Regions from separate parts of the Bradyrhizobium sp. USDA 3262 genome, predicted to be linked through region 3. Evidence: predicted binding sites of a transcription regulator. Region 3 holds the regulator's gene; each other region holds the start of a gene.

Evidence for each region. Region 3 encodes LexA, which represses DNA repair genes until DNA is damaged. Its sites were predicted from a motif close to TGTTCNNNNTGTGTTCNG; they were not measured.
Region 1: ACVWYP_RS08805 (ImuA family protein) is a predicted target of LexA. The motif match lies at 4,528-4,545, and genes of this name have one in related genera.
Region 2: ACVWYP_RS05120 (YifB family Mg chelatase-like AAA ATPase) is a predicted target of LexA. The motif match lies at 4,578-4,595, and genes of this name have one in related genera.

Annotation. Positions count from the first base shown of each region.
Region 1 covers NZ_JBSSCT010000001.1:1,897,550-1,904,756, reverse strand. The annotation lists gene ACVWYP_RS08825 (UvrD-helicase domain-containing protein) at 1-971, opposite strand, end outside; gene ACVWYP_RS08820 (PD-(D/E)XK nuclease family protein) at 968-3,616, opposite strand; gene ACVWYP_RS08815 (PIN domain-containing protein) at 3,789-4,178, opposite strand; gene ACVWYP_RS08810 (antitoxin) at 4,187-4,423, opposite strand; gene ACVWYP_RS08805 (ImuA family protein) at 4,576-5,337, shown strand; gene ACVWYP_RS08800 (Y-family DNA polymerase) at 5,252-6,775, shown strand; gene ACVWYP_RS08795 (error-prone DNA polymerase) at 6,772-7,207, shown strand, end outside.
Region 2 covers NZ_JBSSCT010000001.1:1,097,565-1,104,771, forward strand. The annotation lists gene ACVWYP_RS05105 (MBL fold metallo-hydrolase) at 1-518, shown strand, start outside; gene fsrB (siderophore utilization protein FsrB) at 614-1,903, opposite strand; gene ACVWYP_RS05115 (TonB-dependent siderophore receptor) at 1,932-3,923, opposite strand; gene ACVWYP_RS05120 (YifB family Mg chelatase-like AAA ATPase) at 4,646-6,196, shown strand; gene ACVWYP_RS05125 (hypothetical protein) at 6,327-6,848, shown strand; gene ACVWYP_RS05130 (PAS domain-containing hybrid sensor histidine kinase/response regulator) at 6,952-7,207, shown strand, end outside.
Region 3 covers NZ_JBSSCT010000001.1:5,787,296-5,794,502, forward strand. The annotation lists gene ACVWYP_RS27100 (serine hydroxymethyltransferase) at 1-633, shown strand, start outside; gene ACVWYP_RS27105 (hypothetical protein) at 705-860, shown strand; gene ACVWYP_RS27110 (HAD family hydrolase) at 1,253-1,879, shown strand; gene ACVWYP_RS27115 (molybdopterin molybdotransferase MoeA) at 1,906-3,117, shown strand; gene lexA (transcriptional repressor LexA) at 3,360-4,064, shown strand; gene ACVWYP_RS27125 (hypothetical protein) at 4,322-4,750, shown strand; gene ACVWYP_RS27130 (hypothetical protein) at 4,896-5,123, shown strand; partial or broken gene ACVWYP_RS27135 (ComEC/Rec2 family competence protein) at 5,120-7,207, opposite strand, start outside.

The DNA of each region.
Region 1 (7,207 bases), 3.9 Mb from region 3:
ACGAGGCAGCTCGCGATGTGACCGACGAGTTCGTTCCATGCATCGTTTACGACTTGGTACCGTGCGATAGCATCCGCATCGCCTCCTTCCTCCCGATAGGCGCCGAACCTCTGTGCGGCTTCGTCGTACGAGATGAGTTGCAGGCCTTTGTCGATGAGACGCGAACGTCCGGCGTCGCAGAGCTTCCAAAGCGCGGCAAAATCGGGAATAGCAACGAAGGTATCGGTATAGCGCGCTGCGAGCTTTCGGAGCTCCTGCGCAATCCCGCGCGCCCACCTGTCACGCTCGCCGCTCGACTGCCATCGGTCAAAATCGTCAACCGCTTGGACAAAGTTGATGTCAGGGCGCGCGTTCGAGACCGGTGGGACGGGTTTGGCATCGGGATGTTTGCGGCGCAGGACCGCGAGTTCGCGAACGAGTTCGACGACCTCGAGCGGAATTTCCTGCGCGAGCACGACGATCGGATCGTCGGCAGTGGCGTCTGCAGCCAGGCGTCGCGAGAACCAAGCTGAAAGCTCAGATAGGAACAGCGCATCTGCAACCGGCGCATCCACGACTCGAGCGCCGGGATCGAGTGCAGCCTGCACGCCGTGAGTATGCAAGATGGATTGGCAAAATCCGTGAATCGTGGTCGCCGTGAGATCGTCGAGCCGCGTGGCTGCGCTCGCAAGGCATGCGCGCTGAGTGTCCGTGAGCCGCCCGTCAGGCAAAACCGGTTTGACAAATGCTGGTATATCGTTGAGGAGCAGCGCGTCTACCGTGTCCCTGATGCGACGTGCGAGCTGGCTGGCAGCGAGTTCGGTGAACGTGATCGCGGCGATTTCGCCGGGTTCGTGGCCATTCGCGAGCATCATGGCGATCCGACCGGCCATGAGAGAGGTCTTGCCCGTGCCCGCCGCGGCCTCCACCAGCAACACCGATGTAAAATCGGTCATGGCACGTCGGCGATTGTCCTGATCGACGAGGGTCATGTGGACGCGTTCCAAAGCTTGCTCAGTGTCTGATTGGCGGCTCGGAACTCGACGTTTTTTCTGCGGAGATAGCTCTCGCGATCGGCAGGCAACGCGAGACGCATGTCGTCGTAGTCTGTGTCCTTTTCCCACCGTGGCGCGAGACGGCCACTGCGCAGAATTTCCGCGGCTGCCTTCAAATACGTCGTGGCGTCGGTGATGGCGCGGTCGAGTTCTTCGCCTCTGAGTTCGAACCTCGCAGGATCGTCGGCGAGGTAAATCAGTCGGGCTACGATCGTTCTGACCTCGGGAAGAAGCTTGCGCACCGCCATCGCATAGAGGACCCGCTGCAGCTCGCGGCCCTGCCCAAGTGCGATCCGCTGGCTCTTTGGCGGCGGTTTGACGCTCTTATAGTCGGTGATCTGCGCGCCATCGCCGGAGGCGCGAATGTCGATCCTGTCGATGCGGCCACCATAGATAAGGCTGGCTTCTGAAATCGGGATGGTGACCGTTGCATCCCATGGCCACACATTCAGATCGGTCTTGTCTTGACCAAATGGCACCTCACTCCAGCTCCGTGTGTCGGCGCGTGTCGGATCATCAGAGCAAAGCCCCCTGGATGTGCGTCGTGCCGCTTCGCGAACCGTGTGCCGCCACAGAATTGGTGGCGGCACGGAACGCTGCAGTGGCCACGATGAGACGACCGAAGCTGACGCCTTTTCAATTGCCTCGGCGATTTCCTCTTCGTTCGCTCGGGCAAAACCCGGTATGGGCTCAAGTGTCGTGATGGCGCTGCTTATTAGCTCATGCACCAGCTCGCCGAATGTGAAGGGATCGAGTTGGAGTGGTTCCGGCTCCAAGCGAACAGAACGCCATCCCAGAGCATGGCGCCACACGAAGCCGAGCGGATCACGTAATAGACGCTGGAGCGTTGTTGTCGACTGCGTGCGGGCGAGAGCGGCGATAATTGCAGGATGGTTCGCGGCGACCAAGCCGTCGTGGGCAGTATGCGTCCCTTCTCGGTGCCAGTTTCGCCAGCACAACTGAGTTTGACGGACATGCTGAAGTTGGCCCGCATCCTGGGGGCGCGCCAGCAGACGATCCGGCTCGCTGAAAGCGTGCTCGGGAATACGATCGCGCTTGCGCACGATTTCGTCGGCAGGCCACAGAGAGCTTGGTGACAGAATGCTGCCCTTTGCACTCCGTTCTGGGCGTGACAGAACCAGGACACCTCGCGTTCCGGCGCGGATGACTTCGAAATTCAGCCGATCGCGTTCCGCCATCGTGACGGGACGAAGTTTGCGGCGACTGAGCACGTGGTCTGGGATCAGAGGATCATCATTCTCCGAGCGTGGCCAGGACCGACTCGTCAAGCCAAGCAAGCGGGTAAAAGGTCGGGGGCTCGCGGCCAAATGAGACGCCGGACACCACACGACATTATTCGCGGGATCGCGTCCGTCGGTCACCTTTAAGACCTCCAGCGAGAGACCGATCGCATGTGGTGGCGCGCTTCGCAGCGCTTCGTCCCACATCGCCAAACTTGCTCCGCTGAACAACCGCCGACCGACCTCGCGTCCTGCAACAGGTCCCTGCGCAAGAAGCTCAAGGATCGGAAGCAAGATCCGTTCGGCAACATCGCCTCCTGTCCGATGGATCCTCGCCGCTGACAATGCTTGCTGCCAATGATCGAGAGCCCTAAGGCCCGCGCTTCGCGGGATAGCGGCAAACCAGTCGTCCGGGAGCGTGTTGAGGAACGGTCGATTGGGCAGCCTCCTTATGAGACGCCAAACACGTTCTTGGCTGAGACCATTCGTCAGGACGTCAGCAAGCGCGGCGCACGCCTGGCCTTCGGGCGTGCTGAGAGCGGGAACGCCGTGCGAGAAGTGCACCGGAAGACCGGCGTTGCGGGCATATGCCAGAACATGATCGTCCCAGTCCTGGGTCGAGGTAGCGGCGATTGCTATTTCTTCGGGCTTTGCCTGGCCTGACGACAGAAGCGCGCGCGCCCAGCGCAGTGCTTCAATCACCTCAGATTTTGGATCGGCGCTCACTTCGGCGGAGACTTGCGGCGTGAACGGCGTGCGAGGGCGGACTGTTCCTCTGAACCATGCATGATCGCTCTGGGACGGCAACTCCCAGATCACATTTGTAAACCGCGTGAGTTCGTTCACCAACGAGCGCCAGATCGGATCCACGGACACAAGCCCGACCAACGTCACAGGTCCGAGGAGCGTCTTTGCTTGCGATGCGCGCTCGATTGCGGTGGATCGAAGATCGCGTGGTAGCATCCGTGCTGCCGGAAGGCCTTGCCGAATGCGTGTTTCGATTAGGTGTAGATCGGCGAGACGACTGATATCGTTCGGAAGCGATGACAGGTCGACGTCCGCGCGCCAAATCGCATCCAATGATTGAAGCACCGCGCGCGGCATTCCGGGCAATCCCGCTACATTTGCGATATCCTTGAAGCCGCCATCAGCGAGTGCGCTTTGAATCGCCGGAAAGAGAACGTCGGTGCCAAGAGGTGACAAAAAGCCACCCGCAAGGCGCGCCGCAAGAAGGGGGAATGTCAGGATATCTCGGCCGATAGCCCCTTCGCGGGCAGCGGCAAGGCGTTGGCTGCGCAGTGCGAGCGGACCATCAACGATGAAAGTCGACCGCGTGACCAACAGCCCCCCCTCTGACCTTATCGCAAACAGTAGCTTGAGCGTCCGGCGCAGGCGGACATGCTGATTCTCGGTCGTTTGATCGCGCGTCTTAAGCAGCGAAATCCGGCGCTATGGCCGCACAATTCTGTTCCGTTCAGCCGGGCTGAGCTTAAAGAATCGAGCTTCGGCAGGGTCAAGCGAGCCAGTTCTCCACGTTAAGACCGCGGATACGGCTGAACTCATCGGTATTGGCCGTAACGATGGTGGCGCCCGTCGTGTATGCGTGCGCGGCGATCAGAAGATCATTACCGCCGATTGGTCTCCCAGCGGCCTCCAGTTCAGAGCGGATGCCGCCATACTCGGCGTCGGCCGGGACATCAAATGGCAGCACAGGAATTTCTCCAAGTAGATCTTCGACGGCCTTAAGCAGGCGCTTTGAACCGCTCTTTGCGCAACCGTAACGCAGCTCCGCTGCCACGATAATGCTGGTGCAGATGTTATCCTCGCCGACCTTTGCGATCCGCTGTGCCGCCTTGCCCTGCGGATTCTTGACGAGATCGGAGATGATATTGGTGTCGAGCATGTAACGCGTCACAGGACGCGCTCCGGCGTCGGAATGGGATCCTCGATCTCGGGGAAGTCCTCGTCGAGTGGCTTCATCGACTTGAGCAAAGCAACGAGGCCGCGCTTGCGCACCGGCTCGATCACGAGCCGCTCGCCGTCGCGATGCATGATCGCCTCGTCGCCGGGCAGTTCGAACTCGACCGGGATGCGAACGGCCTGATTGCGGCCATTGCGGAAAAGTCTGACGTGCCGCTGCTCACCCATTGGGACCACCTCTAAGCATATGCCAAAGACATATGCCGTCAAACGCCCAGCGACAAGGGCCGAATTACGCGCGGCCCTCGACTCTCATTGACTCTTCCTGCAATGAGAACAAACATAGAACATACCTCAACCTGGGATCGTTTCAAGCGGATATGAGCACGCCCGCTAGCCATTTGACCGTGTCCGAACTTCGAGAGCGGATCGCCCGCCTTGAAGGCCACGGCCGCCGCGCCAAATCGGTGCTTCCCTTCGGAATCATCGATCTCGACACCCGCCTTCCCGGCGGCGGGCTGGCGCTCGGCGCTCTCCACGAAGTGGCGGGAGGCGGCAATGGCGCAGTCGACGGCGCTGCGGCCGCGCTCTTCGCGGCTGGCGTGGCGGCGCGGACCAAGGGCAAGGTGCTGTGGTGCATCACGCGGCCAGACTTGTTCGCGCCGGCGCTGGCGCAGGCCGGATTGGCGCCGGCCCGCGCAATCTATGTCGAGGCCGGCGACGACAAGACCGTTCTGGCCTGCATGGAGGAAGGGCTGAGGCATGGCGGCCTCGGCGCCGTGGTCGCCGAAGTGGGCCGTCTCACAATGACAGCCTCGCGCCGGCTTCAACTCGCGGCCGAGGGCAAAAGCACCATCGGCATCGCGTTGCGGCGCTGGCGCCGCCAGACCGAGGCGGCGGACTTTGGACAGCCGACAGCAGCGATGACGCGCTGGCGCGTCTCGGTGCTGCCATCAACGCCGCTGCCTGTTCCAGGTGTCGGGCGACATCGCTGGCTTGTCGAACTCATCCGCGCTCGCGCGGGTGAAAGCGCAGATTTCGAGTTGGAGGCATGCGATGACACGGGTCGTCTCGCTCTTCCTGCCGACCTGGTCCACCGACCGGCTGCGGCGGAAGGCTGGCGACGCGGCGCCTCCGCCTGAGGCGCCGCTCGTCCTGATCGGCCGCGAAGGAAGCAGGCGGGTTGTGCTGGCGGCGGACGCCGCCGCGCATGCCGCCGGCCTTCGCGTCGGCATGCCGGTCGCCAAGGCCCAGATTCTCGTGCCGGCCCTCATTATCAAGGACGCGGATCCGGCAGCGGACGTCGACGCGCTGGACCGTCTCGCCCTGTGGATTCTGCAGCGCTTCGCGCCGATCGTCGCTGCCGACCCGCCTGACGGCATCGTCATCGACTCGACCGGCGCCGACCATCTTCATGGCGGCGAGCTGGCAATGCTCGACGCGCTCATTGGCCGGCTGGCGATGTCGGGCGTCGCTGCGCGCGCAGCCATCGCCGATAGTTGGGGCGCGGCCCATGCGCTGGCGCGCTATGTCGCGCGACCGACCTTCATCGCGCCGCCCGGACACGGTGCATCCGCTATCGCCCAGTTGCCGCTGGAAGCGCTGCGGCTTCCGGCCGCGATATCCGGGGACCTGCGCGTTCTCGGTTTCGAGCACGTCCACGACATTCGGGCGCAACCGCGCGCCCCGCTGATATTGCGGTTTGGGCCAGAGCTCGGACGGCGTCTCGACCAGGCTCTCGGCCAGGACGCCGAACCGATCGAACCCATCCGACCGCCCGATCTGGTTGAGGTAAGGCGCGCCTTCGCTGAGCCGATCGGCGCGGCCGAGACGATTGCTCGCTATGTCGGCAAGCTCGTTATCGATCTCTGCGCCGCGCTCGAGGACAAAGGCCTCGGCGCGCGACGACTGGACCTCCTGTGCCGCCGCGTCGACAACCGCATGCAGGCCGCGCGGGTCGGCACCGCGCAGCCGGTGCGGGACAACAAGCGCCTGACCCGACTGATCTGCGACCGGATCGAGACCATCGATCCGGGCTTCGGCATCGAAGCGATGACGCTGGCAGCGACCATCGCCGAGCCGCTCGTGCGCAGGCAGCTCATGAGCTCACTGGTCGAGGAAACTGCACCTGATATCTCGGACCTCGTGGACACGCTCGCCAATCGCGTGGGCGAGCGCGCGATCTATCGGATCGCGCCCGTCTCGAGCGACGTGCCCGAGCGCTCCGTCTGTCGCATTCCCGCGATGGCGCCCGACAGTGACGCGACGTGGCCGAACCACTGGCCGAGGCCCGCACGCCTGCTCGCGCGGCCGGAGCCGATCGAGACGGTCGCACTCCTGCCGGATCATCCGCCGGTCTCCTTCACCTGGCGTGGCATCCGCCGCAGGGTGAAGCGCGCCGACGGTCCCGAACGCGTCTTCGGCGAGTGGTGGAAGCGGGATGCCGAGCTCGCAGCCGTCCGCGACTATTTCCGCATCGAGGACGACGCCGGCGAGCGCTACTGGGTCTATCGTTCCGGGGACGGCGAGGATGCGTCGACCGGCTCGCACCGCTGGTATCTGCACGGGATGTTCGGATGAGCACCCAGCGCTACGCCGAGCTTCAGGTTACCTCGCATTTCAGCTTCCTGCGCGGCGCGTCGTCGGCCGAGGAATTGTTCTGCCTGGCCGCCTTGCTCGGAATCGACGCGCTCGCCGTAGTCGATCGCAACTCGCTCGCTGGCATCGTGCGGGCCCATGAAGCGGCGAAGGCGACGGGCGTGCGCCTCGTCGTCGGATGCCATTTGGATCTCGCAGGCGGCATTTCGGTCCTCGTCTATCCGACCGACCGGCCGTCCTATTCACGGCTCTGCCGTCTGCTTTCGCTCGGCAAGAAGCGCGCCGGCAAGGCCAAGTGCCATCTCGAATGGAGCGATCTCGTCGCCTATGGCGAGGGGCTAATCGCGATCCTCGTGCCGGACCTCGCCGACGACGAATGCGGGCTTCGCCTGCGCCGCCTGCGCGAGTCCTTTG
Region 2 (7,207 bases), 4.7 Mb from region 3:
TCGGCGGCATTGTCGGTGCCGACGACAAGCCGCTGTTTCCGAATGCGCAATACTACATCGCGCAGAGCGATCTCGAGTTCTGGACCGACGAAGGCAAGATGGGCAGCCCGTTGAAGGATTTCATCGTGCATGCCCGCAAGAACCTGCTGCCGGTGCGCGACCGCATCGTGTTCTTCAAGGACGGCCAGGAATTCCTGCCCGGCGTGACGGCAATCGCAGCGCCCGGCCACACCGTGGGCCACACCATCTTCATGGTGAGCTCGGGCGGCAAATCCTTCGCGTTCCTCGGCGACCTCTCGCATCACGCGGTGCTGCTGCTGGAGCGTCCGCGGATGGAGTTCTCCTACGACACCGATCCGAAGCAGGCGGCGAACTCGCGGGTCAAGCTGCTGGAGATGCTGGCCGCGAACAAGACGGCCGTGATGTCCTATCACTTCGCCTGGCCGGGCTACGGCCACGTCGCCAAGGTCGGCGAAGGCTTCCACTACTATCCAGAGCCGATGCAGATGAACCTGTGACGGACTGATTGCGAAGACGGACTACCTCGGGAGCGGCCGCCGCCGCTCCCGAATGCATTTGTCATCCGGTGCAAGGAGCCCACGGGGTGTCCGGCCTATTCCGCCGGCGCAAGGCGGCTCTCGGGGCGTGTGCGCATCGTCTCTCGCGCGCCAATCCGCGCACGACGTTTGCGCCACCAGATCACGACGCCCGTCGCCGACAGCGCCGCAACCACCAATCCCATCAGCGAGATCAGGATGCGCCCGGGCAAGCCGGCGATCCGGCCGGAATGCAATGGAAACTGCATCTGCGCGAACACGTCGGCCGCGGTGCCGACCCATGGCAGCCGCTCGCCGAGCGGACGGCCGTCCTCGCTGTCGTAGTAAAGCTGCGCCGGCCCGACGCCAGCGGCGCCATGTTCGTCGCCCGGCTCGAAGAATGCGACCGCATAGACGCCGTGGGCCGGACCATAATTGATCGAACCGATCGGCGTGGTCCAGCCGCGCGCCTTGCCGTCGGCCGCGGCCCGCGCGGCGATCTCCGCATAGGTCATCCTTGGCTCGATCGGATCGTCGAGATGACGGTATGGCCGCTGCTCGTAGGGTGTCGGCGTGTAGTTGGACACGGTCTTCATTAGCGGCGAGAACACCTCGAAATAGAGGTTCAGCGAGAATGCCGTGAATGCAATCACGAACAGCAAGGCCCAGGTCCACAGGCTGAAGGCACGATGAATGTCGAAATTGATTCGATAGGCGCTGCCTGAGGTCTTGATCTTCCAGGCCGGCGCCCAGCGGGTCCAGAAACCCTTGCCGCGCGGGCCCGATATCGCCGACGCCCGCTCCGCCCTTGCGCGCCGCCGCGACGGCAGGGTCAGGTAAAAGCCGACGAAACAATCGATCGTCCAGATGACGGCGATGATGCCGAGGAAGCGCATGCCCCAGCGATCGCTGCCCCAGAATTCGGGGATATGCATCGTGTAGTGCAGTTTGTAGAGGAACGAGACGAAGTTTTCGCGGGTCACCGGCCAGACCGCGCCCCAATAGCGGCGTCCGAGCTCGGCGCCGGTGTTGGGATCCAGGAAGACCTGGTTGTAGTCGAGCGTGTAACGTTTGCCGGTCGCCGGATCGATCCGCGGCAGCACGAAGAACCACAGCGACTCGCCTTTCTCCGCGGTCATGAACATGTGGACGACGCGGGCGCGATGATCGCGCTGCTCGATCAGCCGGGCGAGTTCGACCGACGGGATCGCCGGTCCGGAGCTCGTCACCTCGAACAGCTTCCTGTTGAGCACATCGTCGATCTCATGGTCCCACGAGATGATCGCGCCGGTGACGCCCGAGAAGAACAGGAAGGCCGCGGTGAGAAGACCCGCCCAGCGATGCAGTCGTCCGAAGATGGGTCTCATGGGGATTTCAGCAGGTTGTTCGGGGTGATCACCAGCGATAGGTCAGCTTCGCGATCGCCTTGCGACCCTCCGCGTAGAAGCAGCTGGTGTTGCCGTAGCAGGCTGCCACGTAGCGCTTGTCGGCGAGGTTGGTGACGTTGAGCGAGAGGCGATAATTGTCCCTGGTATAGGCGACGAGCGCATCGACGACCGTCGATGCCCCCACCTTGAAGGTGTTGGCGTCGTCGCCGAACGTCGATCCGACATAGCGGACGCCGGCCCCGAACTGGACGCCGGCGAGCGGGCCACCCTGAACGGTGTAATCGCCCCACAGCGAGAAGCGGTTGAGCGGGACCGTGGTCGGTGCCTTGCCGACATTGACGGGATCCTTGGTGACGACCGCGTCGACATAGGCGTAGCCGCCGCGGATATTGACGCCCTCGACAAGCGTCGCGGTGCCTTCGAGCTCGATGCCGCGCGACCTGACCTCGCCGGTCTGCTCCGCGAAATAGGACGGCGGGGCGTAGGTAACGACGTTGGATCGGGTCAGGTCGAAGGCGGCCAGCGTGATCAGCGCATTGATGCCGACCGGCTGGTATTTGACGCCGACTTCGTACTGCACACCGCTTTCCGGCTTCAGCAGCTCGCCGGCGGCGTTGATGCTCAGCACCGGCAGGAATGATTCCGAATAGCTGAAATAGGGCGCGATGCCGTTGTCGAAATTGTACATGACGGCGGCCCGGCCGGTGAATGCCGAGGCGTCTGTCGACGTCGACGTCTTCGCGAGATTGTTGTCGAGGTCGGTGGTGACGAAATCCTGCCGCCCGCCAAGCAGGAACGACAGCCGGCCGAGCCTGATCTGGTCCTGCAGATAGAGGCCGGCCTGCGACTGCTTGATGCCGGTGTCGTCATACGGCCCGTTGTTCGTCCAGCTGTTGGTATAGACCGGCGCGAAGACGTTGAGCTTGCCGGTGCTGTAGCTGGAGGCCATGTCGCGGAACGAGGTGTTGCGGTAATCGACGCCGAACAGCGTCGTGTGGCTCAGCATGCCGGTGACAAACTTGCCCTGCAGCTGGTTGTCCACCGCAAAAGAATCGATCGTCGAGCTGCCGCCGGCGCCGCCGCGCGACAATAGGCCCGCGGCTTCGTCGGCCGCCGATGCATAGCCGGTGCCGTAGAAGCTCTTCTGCTCGTTGTGCATCCACGAATAGCGCAGGTTTTGGCGGAAGGTCAGCGCCTCGTTGAAGTCGTGCGACAGCATGTAGCCGACCGAGGATTGCTCGGTGTCGAACTGGTTGAAGCCGGGCTCGCCGACGAAGCGCGTGTTCGGAATGTAGCGGCCGTTATTGGCCCAGACGGTGCCTGACGGCGGCAGGAATTGCAGGCCCCAGCCGGTGCGTTCCTTCTGGTAGTTCGCGAGGAAGGTGATCGTGGTGTCCTCGTTCGGCTTCACGGTGACGGCGGGCGCGATGAAGACGCGATTGTCCTTGGTGTAGTCGACCTGGGTCTCGCCATCGCGCGCGACGCCGGTCAGGCGCCACAGCACCGTCCCTTCCTTGTTGGCGCGGCCGCCGATATCGAACTCGCCCTGATAGCGGTTGAAGCTGCCGCCGGACAGCGACACTTCCCCGAACTCGCGCGCGGTCGGCAGCTTGCTGACATAGTTGAGGATGCCGCCGGTGCCGCTGCCGCCGAACATCGCCGAGGACGGCCCCTTCAGGACCTCGAGGCGCTCGGCCCCGTACGGATCGAGCCCGAGGAAGTGCACATAGTTGCTGCTCGGCAGCCACAAGCCGTCGAGATAGAGGCCCGGCATCGTCATGTCGAAGCCGCGGATCTGCAGACCGCCGAAGCGGGTGTCCGAGCCGCCATTCACGTCACCGCTGACGCCTGCGGTGTAGCGCAATGCCGCGCCCACCGATTCCGCACCCTGGTTCCTGATCTGCTCCGTGGTGACGACCGAGATCGATTGCGGGATTTCGATCAGCGGCGTGTCGGTCTTGGTCGCCGTGCCCGAACGCGTGGCAACGAACCCGACCACCGGACCGCCGGCGCGCTCGCCGGCGCCGGCACCGGATCGTGCCGCCGCTGGCGGCGTCGCCTGCTGGGATCGAGCCGCGCGGTTGGCGCGGCTCGTGCGTGCGGTCACCGGACGACGAACCGGTTCTGCGTTCGTAGTGATCGCGCGCTGCTGAGGCGCGTCCACGCTCACCGGCGGTAGTTCCGATTGCGCGTCAGCACGTTCGATCGTGACTCCTGCGGCAAGGACGGCGGCGGTACATAGACCGATCGTTCGCAGCGCTGGATGTTGATAGGTGGAATGCGAAGCAAGTCGATCGATCACGCGAAGGCGCCCCTGATATCAGCCTGGATGGATTTGTGATCCGGCTCTACAGCGCGGGGCTCGCGAGTACAGACCTCGGCAGTTGGAATAGATCGAGACTGCGCGCGCGATCCGTGTGCGATCGCTGAAACAGCAAGGAAATCGACGACGCGCTGCGACAATAAGCGCGCGATGCTCGTCGTGCTGGAATGATTCTTGAGAATGATTCCTGCAGTTGTCGACGGCGCGAGCTGTGTTCGATCGCGCGAAGCGCGCGTCATCGCGAGCGACGCCTAACGCTTCCGCACCGGCCCGAAGCGGATGCGCCGCGTGGTGACTTGGTACCGGACGAGCCGAGCCAGCCGACCCGAATGTTCCTGTAATGTTCTTGCGCTCGTCGCCCGGTTCCGCTACCCTCGATTGCGGAAGATAGGGGCAGCATGGTCCAACGCGTTTCCACCGTCGCATTCGAGGGGATCGAGGCCCGCGCGGTCGACGTGCAGGTGCAGGTCGCGCCGGGATTGCCGGCGTTCGCGATCGTCGGCCTGCCCGACAAGGCGGTGTCGGAAGCCCGCGAACGCGTGCGTTCGGCGCTGATCGCCTCCGGCCTCGCGCTTCCCGCCCGCCGCATCACCGTCAACCTCGCACCGGCCGACCTGCCCAAGGAGGGCAGCCATTACGACCTGCCGATCGCGCTCGGCCTGATGGCGGCGATCGGCGCGATCCCGCCGGATGCGCTGAACGGCTTCACCGTGCTCGGCGAGCTCGGGCTCGACGGCTCGCTCGCGCCGGTGGCGGGTGTGCTGCCCGCGGCAATCGGCGCCAATTCGCGCGACGAGGGATTGATCTGCCCGGCCGCCTGCGGCTCGGAAGCCGCCTGGGCCAGTCCGGACATCCAGATCATCGCGGCACACTCGCTGATCCAGATCGCCAACCACTTCAAGGGCACGCAGGTGCTGTCGCGCCCGCAGCCGAAGGTGCAAGACCAGAACGAGGCGCGCGAGGAAACGCTTCTGGACCTGCGCGACATCAAGGGCCAGGAGAGCGCGAAACGCGCGCTTGAGATCGCCGCCGCCGGCGGTCATCATCTGTTGATGATCGGATCGCCCGGCGCCGGCAAATCGATGCTGGCGGCGCGACTGCCCTCGATCCTGCCGCCGCTGTCGCCGTCGGAGCTGCTCGAAGTCTCGATGATCGCCTCGGTTGCCGGCGAGATCCGCGACGGCGCCTTGACCGCGCGACGCCCGTTCCGCAGCCCGCATCATTCCGCCAGCATGGCCGCGCTGACCGGCGGCGGCATGCGCGCCAAGCCCGGCGAGATCTCGCTCGCGCACCAGGGCGTGCTGTTCCTCGACGAACTGCCGGAGTTCGATCCGCGCGTGCTGGATTCGCTGCGCCAGCCGCTGGAGAACGGCGAGGTTTCGGTGAGCAGGGCCAACCACCGCGTCACCTATCCGGCGCGCTTCATGCTGGTCGCGGCCATGAACCCGTGCCGCTGCGGCCATGCCTATGAACCCGGCTATTCCTGCAAGCGCGGCCGGCTCGACCGCTGCACCGCCGACTACCAGATGCGGATCTCCGGCCCGCTGATGGATCGCATCGATCTGCGGATCGAGGTGCCCGCCGTGACCGCGGCCGATCTGATCCTGCCGCCGCCGGCGGAGGGCTCGGCCGAGGTTGCCGCCCGCGTCGCGGCCGCGCGCGACATCCAGCTCGCGCGCTATGCGGCGGCCGGCATGCCGCATGTCCGCACCAATGCGGAAGCGCCGAGCTCGCTGCTGGAGACCATCGCGCAGCCCGACGCGCATGGACAGAAGCTGCTGCGCGAGGCCGCCGACACCATGCACCTCACCGCGCGCGGCTATCACCGCGTGCTGCGGGTGGCGCGCACGCTTGCCGATCTCGACGGCGCCGACACGATCGGCCGGCTGCACCTCGCCGAAGCGCTGTCCTATCGTGCATTGGCCGACGATTTGCGCCGCGCCGCCTGACCTAACTGAAGCCCTGTCCCGATTCGTGCCGCAATGCCCCGCGTCAACGCGGCGGTAACGAGTTTTGTTTACGCTCCGCAAACCATAAGCACCGCGATCGGCGGCAAGCTTGGGTCGAGCGAGTTGTGTCATGTTGCGTTTGAAGATTTTGACCTCGGTGGTCCCCCTTGCCGTGGCCGCGGTCCTTGCCCGCGCCGAGTTCCTGCCGGGCCCGCGGCCCTGCATCGAGGTGGGTGGCGCCACGATGCAGATCGCATCGATCCCCTGGCTGGCGCAGCTTCACGTCAGCTTCACTGACGACCCCGGCCAGGCCACCGTTCGGGTCCAGATCGCCGACAGCGCCGACGCCGCCGACTTCACCGTGATCGACGACATCGACGATGCCGAGGCCGGCGCCTGCGAGCGCAGCGCGGCGGCGCAGCTGATCGGGATTTCCAGCGACGCCTCGGCAACCGGCCCCGTCATCTATCTGACGCATGATGACGGTCCGTCCGACTACCGTGTCTTCGTGCAGTCGAAGACGTTCTCGGTGCGCGATGCCGCGGCCCTGATCGTCAGCGCCCGCGGCGGACACCGCCGCCTCGAAGCCGCATCGCCCGCGCCTGACGCGCGCGTTCCGAACCGGGTCATGGCAGAGTTAACCCCCCGCTAACCTTGTTCTGAGGGCAGCGCGAAATGGCCACCAATTTCAAGCACTTTGCAAGCTGGCCGACGCATCGTCAGCGCCAGATCAAGCTGTTTCAGGGTCACCATTGATGGGGCGTTTCTTCCGGATCAAGTTGCGCCTTCGCCGCTTCCTCCGGCGCCATTCCTGGGTCGCGACGATCGTCCGTTCGTTCACGATCTTCTCCGTCGCGTTCGGGAGCGCCTTCGGGTTCATTTCGGGCGCGCTCTCGCAACAGAGCGGCTACGATCCCAATGCATTCGCGATCGGGGTCAGCTTCCTGTTCGCGCTCGCCTGCCTTTGGATCGTGACGCTCGGCATCCGGCTGCGGCTGATGCGCAAGCGGC
Region 3 (7,207 bases):
GCCTTGCGCAATCCGCTCGATGCGGGTTTCGACGTGATGACGACGACATCGCACAAGACGCTTCGCGGGCCGCGCGGCGGCATCGTTCTCTGTCGCCGGGAGTTCGCCGGCAAGATCGACGCGTCGGTGTTCCCGGGATTGCAGGGAGGTCCGCACATGAACGTTGTGGCCGGAACCGCGGTCACGCTGAAGAAGGCTTCGACGTCCGATTTTCAGGCCTATGCAAGGCTGGTCATGCGCAACGCGAAGGTCCTGGCCGAAGCGTTGATGGAACGCGGCATGACGTTGATCACCGGCGGAACCGACAATCACATGATGGTTGTGGATACGGTGGCCAGCGTCGGCGTGGACGGCGGTGCGGCCGAGAACATCCTCGACACCGTGGGGATCACCGCAAACAAGCAGATCATTCCCGACGATCCGCGTCCGCCGCTCAAGCCGAGCGGCATTCGCCTCGGGACGCCGGCGGCGACCACGCGCGGCATGGGCGAGCCCGAAATGCGCCTCATCGCCGAACTCATTGTGGAGTCCCTCCGATCGAAGGGAGATGCAGCGGTCGTCAAGCGACTGAGGTCGAACAGCGTCGAGATGTGCCGCGCTTTCCCCGTTCCGGGGATCGCGCCGCCCTCATAGGCGGCCCAGCCGCATTCGCGTCACTCGGCAGGTCGTGAAGGTTCCCGGGGGAAGGACCGGAACGGAAATTGATGCTGTTCGTTGGACCGCATGATCTCGAAGACGGAGCGTCCAACGCCGTGACCCGGAAAACCTTGCAAGCACGCTCGGAACAGGCGCTCGTCGTCATCATTCTCAGCACCGGTGCGCTGATCGGTTACCTCGGCCTGGCGCTGTCCAGGCTGTGAGAGCCACGTCCGGCGGGCACCAAGCCGCCGGCTGGCATCAAGCCGCCGGCAAGCATCAAGTCGCTTGGTGCGCTGAAAGCTGGCGCGTGCCACTGAGTTGCCCGACCCACAAACGACGACTTATATTGGGTGTCGTCCCTGCCTAGTGCGCAATTGCGCACGGGAGCAGGGACCCATAACCACAAATGCTGATTGTTGAACGATGCTGGGACGACACGCGTCCCGTTCTCAACACCCGCTGCGGCGTATGGGTCCCGGCCTTCGCCGGGACGACGGTGGTGCGCGCGGGCACAGTCTCGCGATGAATGCAACGCCACGTACAATCCACACACCCGTCACTGAAATCGAGGACATTGCCGCCTGTCCGCAATTCTCGTACACGGTTTCATGCAATGACCTCGCAATTCTCTCCCAACTCCGTCGACGTGCTGCTGTTCGATATCGGCCGCGTCGTGCTCGACATCAACTTTGAGAAGGTGATGGCGCACTGGGCGCAGCATGCCGGCTGTGCGCCCGCCGAGCTCGCCACCCGCTTTGTCGTCGACGACAGTTTCAAGCATCACGAGATCGGTCGGATCGACGACGCGGCGTTCTTCGAAAGCCTGCGCCTGACGCTCGGCATCGACATCACGGACGCCCAGTTCCTCGAAGGCTGGAACGCGATCTTCACCGGCGAGATGCCGGGCATCGCCCCGCTGCTCGCGGCGGCCGCCGAGCGGATGCCGCTCTACGCCTTCTCCAACACCAATCCGGCCCATGTCGCGCATTTCTCGGTCACCCATGCCGAGCTGCTCAGCCATTTCCGCAACGTCTTCCTGTCCTCGAGCATCGGCTTCCGCAAACCCGACGCCGAGGCCTACGATCATGTGGTAAAAGCCATCGGCGTGCCGGCGTCGCGGATCCTGTTTTTCGACGACCTGGCCGCCAATATCGAAGGTGCGCGGGCGCGCGGCCTTCATGCTATCCACGTGACGTCGACGGATGACGTGGCAAGGGCTTTGACCGCACTTGGTATTTGAACATGAGGAATTGAGGAGCTCTGAGCGTGGCCCTGATGCCGGTTGCCGATGCCCTGTCCGCCGTCCTCGCCGGCGCCGAACCGCTGCCGGAGGAGATGATCGCGCTCGATGCCGCCTACCACCGCACCCTGGCGCACGACCTCGCCGCGCTGCGCACCCAGCCGCCGCAGCCGATGTCGGCGATGGACGGCTATGCGGTGCGCGCCGCCGATGCGGCTGATCTAAAGGCCCGGCTCAAGGTGATCGGCGAAGTCGCCGCCGGCCGGCCGTTCGAGCGGACGGTCGGCGCCGGCGAGGCGGTGCGGATCTTCACCGGCGGCGTGATCCCCAATGGCGCCGACGCGGTGATCATCCAGGAAGACACCACCGTCGACGGCGACCACATCACGATCACGGAGGCCGCCAGCGTCGGACGGCACATCCGCCCGGCCGGGGTCGACTTCCGCGCGGGCGAGGTGCTGCTCAGCGGCGGCAGCCGCCTGTCCGACCGCGCGCTGTCGCTGGCGGCCGCCATGAACTATCCGGAACTTGCGGTGCGCCGCCGCCCGAAGGTCGCGGTGCTGGCGACCGGCGACGAGCTGGTGATGCCGGGCTCGCGGCCCGGCCCCGGCCAGATCGTCTATTCCAACGGCTACGCGCTGCGGGCGCTGGCGCGCGCCGAGGGCGCCGAGACCGTCGACCTCGGCGTTGCCGCCGACACGGTGGAGGCGACCACGGCCGGCATTCGCCGGGCGCGCGAGGCCGGCGCCGACGTCCTCATCACGACAGGCGGCGCCTCGGTCGGCGACCACGATCTCGTCAAGCGGTCGCTGGAAGCCGAGGGCGTCGACATGACGTTCTGGCGGATTGCGATGCGGCCCGGCAAGCCGATGATGCATGGCTGGCTCGATGCGATGCGGGTGATCGGCCTGCCCGGCAATCCGGTGTCGTCCTATGTCTGCGCCTTCCTGTTCCTGGTGCCGTTGATTCGGGCGCTGAGCGGCCGGGAAGTGATCCATCATCGCCGCACGAGCGCCCTGCTCGGCCGCGACCTCGCCGCCAACGACCAGCGCGAGGACTATCTGCGTGCACGGCTCGAAGCGCGCGAGGACGGCACGCTGATCGCGACGCCGGTGACGCAGCAGGACTCGTCGCTGCTCGGGAATCTCGCTGCGGCACGGGCACTTCTCGTGCGTCCGCCGTTCGCGGCTGCGGCCGTCAAAGGCAGCGAATGCGAGATCCTGACACTGCCCGAATAGGGTTTTTGCGCCCCGCCGCTTGTGCGTTGCCTGATCCGTTCACCGGAAATTAAGTGGTTGCGGAACACATATCGAACATATAGTGTCCGTTCATGATTTGTTTCGAGTACTGGTGTCTACAATCGGGAAGCCGGGTGGAAGCAGGTGCAACGAGCACATGCTCCTGAGGTCAGGCCCCGCCTGCAGGCCCCACCAGAAGAGTCTCGGAATCGAACGACGCTATCAACCGGGGGATACTCGAGATGCTCACGCGCAAACAGTACGAACTTCTGCGTTTCATCAATGAACGTCTGAAAGAGGCCGGCGTACCGCCCTCCTTCGACGAGATGAAGGATGCGCTCGACCTGCGCTCGAAGTCCGGTATCCACCGCCTGATCACTGCGCTGGAGGAGCGCGGCTTCATCCGCCGCCTGCCGAACCGCGCCCGCGCCATCGAGGTCATCAAGCTGCCCGAACTCTCGGCCGGCGGGGGCAACGGCCGCCGCGGCTTCACGCCCAGCGTCATCGAAGGCACCCTCGGCCGGCGCGCCAGCACGCCGCCGATCGCCGAGGACGACGGCAACCGTCCGGTCGCGGTCCCCGTGATGGGCCGGATCGCCGCCGGTACGCCGATCGAGGCGCTGCAGACCCGCAGCCACACCATCAGCGTGCCGCCCGACATGCTCGGCGCCGGCGAGCACTATGCGCTCGAAGTGCGCGGCGACTCGATGGTCGATGCCGGCATCCTCGACGGCGACATGGCGCTGATCCAGCGCAACGACGTCGCCAATACCGGCGACATCGTGGTGGCGCTGATCGACGAGGAGGAAGCCACCCTGAAGCGCTTCCGCCGCCGCGGCGCATCGATCGCACTCGAGCCGGCCAACACCGCCTATGAAGTGCGCATCCTGCCGCCGAACCGGGTCCGCATCCAGGGCAAGCTGATCGGCCTTTATCGCAAATACTGAATTGCAAATACTTGCGGCGGCCGGGAACGAGCAACACGTCGGATCGTTCCTTGCATGATAGTGTAGCGTACGGCCTGCCCGATGCGCTCCGATACCTCTCGCGCAGCGTCGCGTGTTTGTGATCGGAGGCGGTCTCGGACCAGTCGTACAATCGCCCAGAAACGAGCAGAAGCTCGTTCGCTATCGTCCACTCTGGTAGAGGCCCTAATGCCTCAAGGAGAGGCACGGGTCGCTACCTCGAAATGAGGAGCCATCCGATGTGTGACTATAGTCTGCACGCCGTGGCATCGCGCCCCGCCATTGTCGGAGAGACGCTGATCACGACGACGTTCCGCGGCACGTCGACCCGCGGCTTTGCTTCGGAGAACGATCCCACTGTCGCGGTCTGCATGCTGCCGGGCACCGAGCTCGCTTTCGCCGAGAACGTTCGCTACGACAGCCGCTGGATCTGGACCAAGACGCTGAACTATCGCGTCGGCGTGTTCAACGAAGTCGAGCCCGACGTGCCCGATCGGCATCATGACGCGGTCGAATTCCCCGACGGCAGCCATGTCCTGGTGACCCAGCTGGTCGAGGGACAGCGCGTCAGCGTGCTGCAATTGCCGGCGCTGCATCCGCCGGTCGAGCAGAAGCCGAAGGTTGTGGAGCGGCGGCCCTCCGCATTCGCAACGCTGTTTTTGGGTTGAGCGCATCGTCGCCGCGGAATGAGCTGTTCGGCGGCGAATGACCTAAGCAATTTCGGGCGACCCCGGACTTCCGCTTCCGGGGCGCATGGGGAGATTTGCGTCGGCCGGCGCCTTGGCGCATCATCGGGCACGGAGGACGTGCGCGGTGGTCGATAAGGTCACATGGCAAAAGGCTGGACGCGTCACGGAACCGGGCCGCTACATGTTCCGGTTCGGTTGGCTGACGGTGACGGCCGACGACCTGAAAGTCTGGGAGCAATTTCCCGAGGCTTCCTTCACCCTCGTCAAGAAGCCCGACGCCGGCCCCGATTCCGACGAATACCATCTCGGCCTGTTCGAGCTGCCGAGCGGCCCCTCACCGGACCACCGCTAATCATCGCCCTGCAGATCGGTCTCGGCCGGCGTCGCGTCCACGGCAGGCCGCGGCGCGGCGCCGGGCGCGCGCAGCGTGGTCTCGCTCTCGCCGTCGCCCGGAACCGCCGGCGACCATGGCCGGTCGATCCCGCCGGGCTTCACCGCATCGACGGCATAGCCGTCCCTGATCCGTCGCAGCACCAGCGCGCCGTGGCGGCGCAGCCGCTCGGCATCGATCACCGATGCCGCGCAGCCCTGCGGCGCCGGCCGCGCCGTCACGATCAGGCCTGCGCGCTCGCAGTCGTCCGCCAGCGCCTCCGGCCGGATCGCGAGCGCGACGAAGGCGCCGCCAGGTCCCTGGGCCACGCAGCCGCCGGCATCGCAGGAGACGCCCTCGCCGAGCGACGCATCGGTGGCGGTCCGCGCGTCGGCGTCCGCCGCCAGCCACTCCTTGACCAGGAACGCATCCTTGGCGCTGTGCATCAAATGCAGCCGCCCGTCACCGCCGCGCACCGCGACGTTGCGGCCGTCGCCGGAGACCAGCACGTCCGGCTGCGGCACTCTGAGCGCCCAAACCGACGCCATCACGAGCAGCACGGCGCCAGACCAGCGCAGCGGCGTGCGCAGCAGCCCGAGCAGGATGATGCCGGCGCTCGCTGCGATCAGCGGCCCGATCCCGAACGCCGCCATGCGGCCGACCGCGCCCGGGAGTGCGGCGACCCATTGCGTCACCAGGATCATCCAGTCGATGCCAAGGCCCATGATCGCCCAGAACACGCCGTCGAAGCCGAACGGCATGGCGAGGAGCCCCAGCAGGCCGGCCGGCATCACGACCGCTGACACGACAGGCATCGCCGCGAGGTTCGCGAGCAGCCCGTAGGGCGTCACGCGGTGGAAATGGAAGGCGGCGTAGGGCGTCGTCGCAAGCCCTGCGACCAGCGAGGCCAGCATCAGCATCGTGAGCTCGCGGCCGCCCCACAGCGCAACCCGTGCGGTCGCCGAATGGTCGGGCGACGCGAATAGGTTCGGCAGCCCGATCTGCACCAGCGCCACCAGCCCGAGCGTCGCCGCGAACGACATCTGGAAACTGGGATGCACCAGCGCCTCCGGCGCGATCGCGAGCACGATCAGCGCCGCCACCGCCAGCGTCCGGAAGGTGATCGCGCGGCGGTCGACGATCACGGCGAGCAACACCACGGCGGTCATGAAGAACGACCGTTGCGTCGCGACCTCCGCGCCCGACAGCAACAGATAGAACGCCGCGGCGACCAGCGCCGCCGCCGCGGCCCATTTCTTGATCGGATGCCCCGCCGTCAGCGCCGGAAACAGCGCGAGCAGCGCGCGCACCGCGAAGAACACGACGCCGGCGACCACGGCCATATGGTAGCCGGAGATCGACAGCACATGGCCGAGCCCCGAGATGAACATCGCATCGTTGACCGGCGTCGAGATCGCGTCGCGCCGGCCGGTGAGCAGCGCGGTTGCGATCGCGCGCTGGTCGCCGTCGAGCGTGGTGCGAATACGCGCGTCGATGGCGTCGCGCAGGCCTTGCATGAAGGCGGCGTAGCGCAGCGCAAAGCCGCCGGTCGCAGCCGGCTCCCTGGTCTTGACCGCGCCCATCACGAAGCCGGAGGCGCCGATGCCCTGGAAATACAGGTCTCGTCCGAAATCATAGGAGCCCGGGCGCTGCGGCCCGAGCGGCGGCAACAGTCGCGCCTTCAACTCAACGAAGCTGCCGACATCGGGCGCGGTGCCCTTCTTCACCGAGAGCCGGACACGATCGAGCTTCGTCATGTCGCGTGGGCTCTCCATCGAAACCACGCGCAGCACGAAACGATCGGTCTTCTCGCGGATGTCGCGCGTCTCGACGAAGCCGGTCAACGCCACCGAAAACATCGGCCGCGCCAGCACCGTGTGGGCAACGCGCGCCGTCTTCCAGGTCGCCGTCGCAAAGCCCGCGGCCACCGCGGCCAGCATCGCGATGACGGGAAACACGCTGCGCCGCCGCAGCAGCAGCGCCAGCAGGCAGAGCAGGATTGCGACGGTGGCCCAACCGACAGCACCGGCTCGTGCTCGGCCGCGAAATAGAAGGCGATGCCGGTG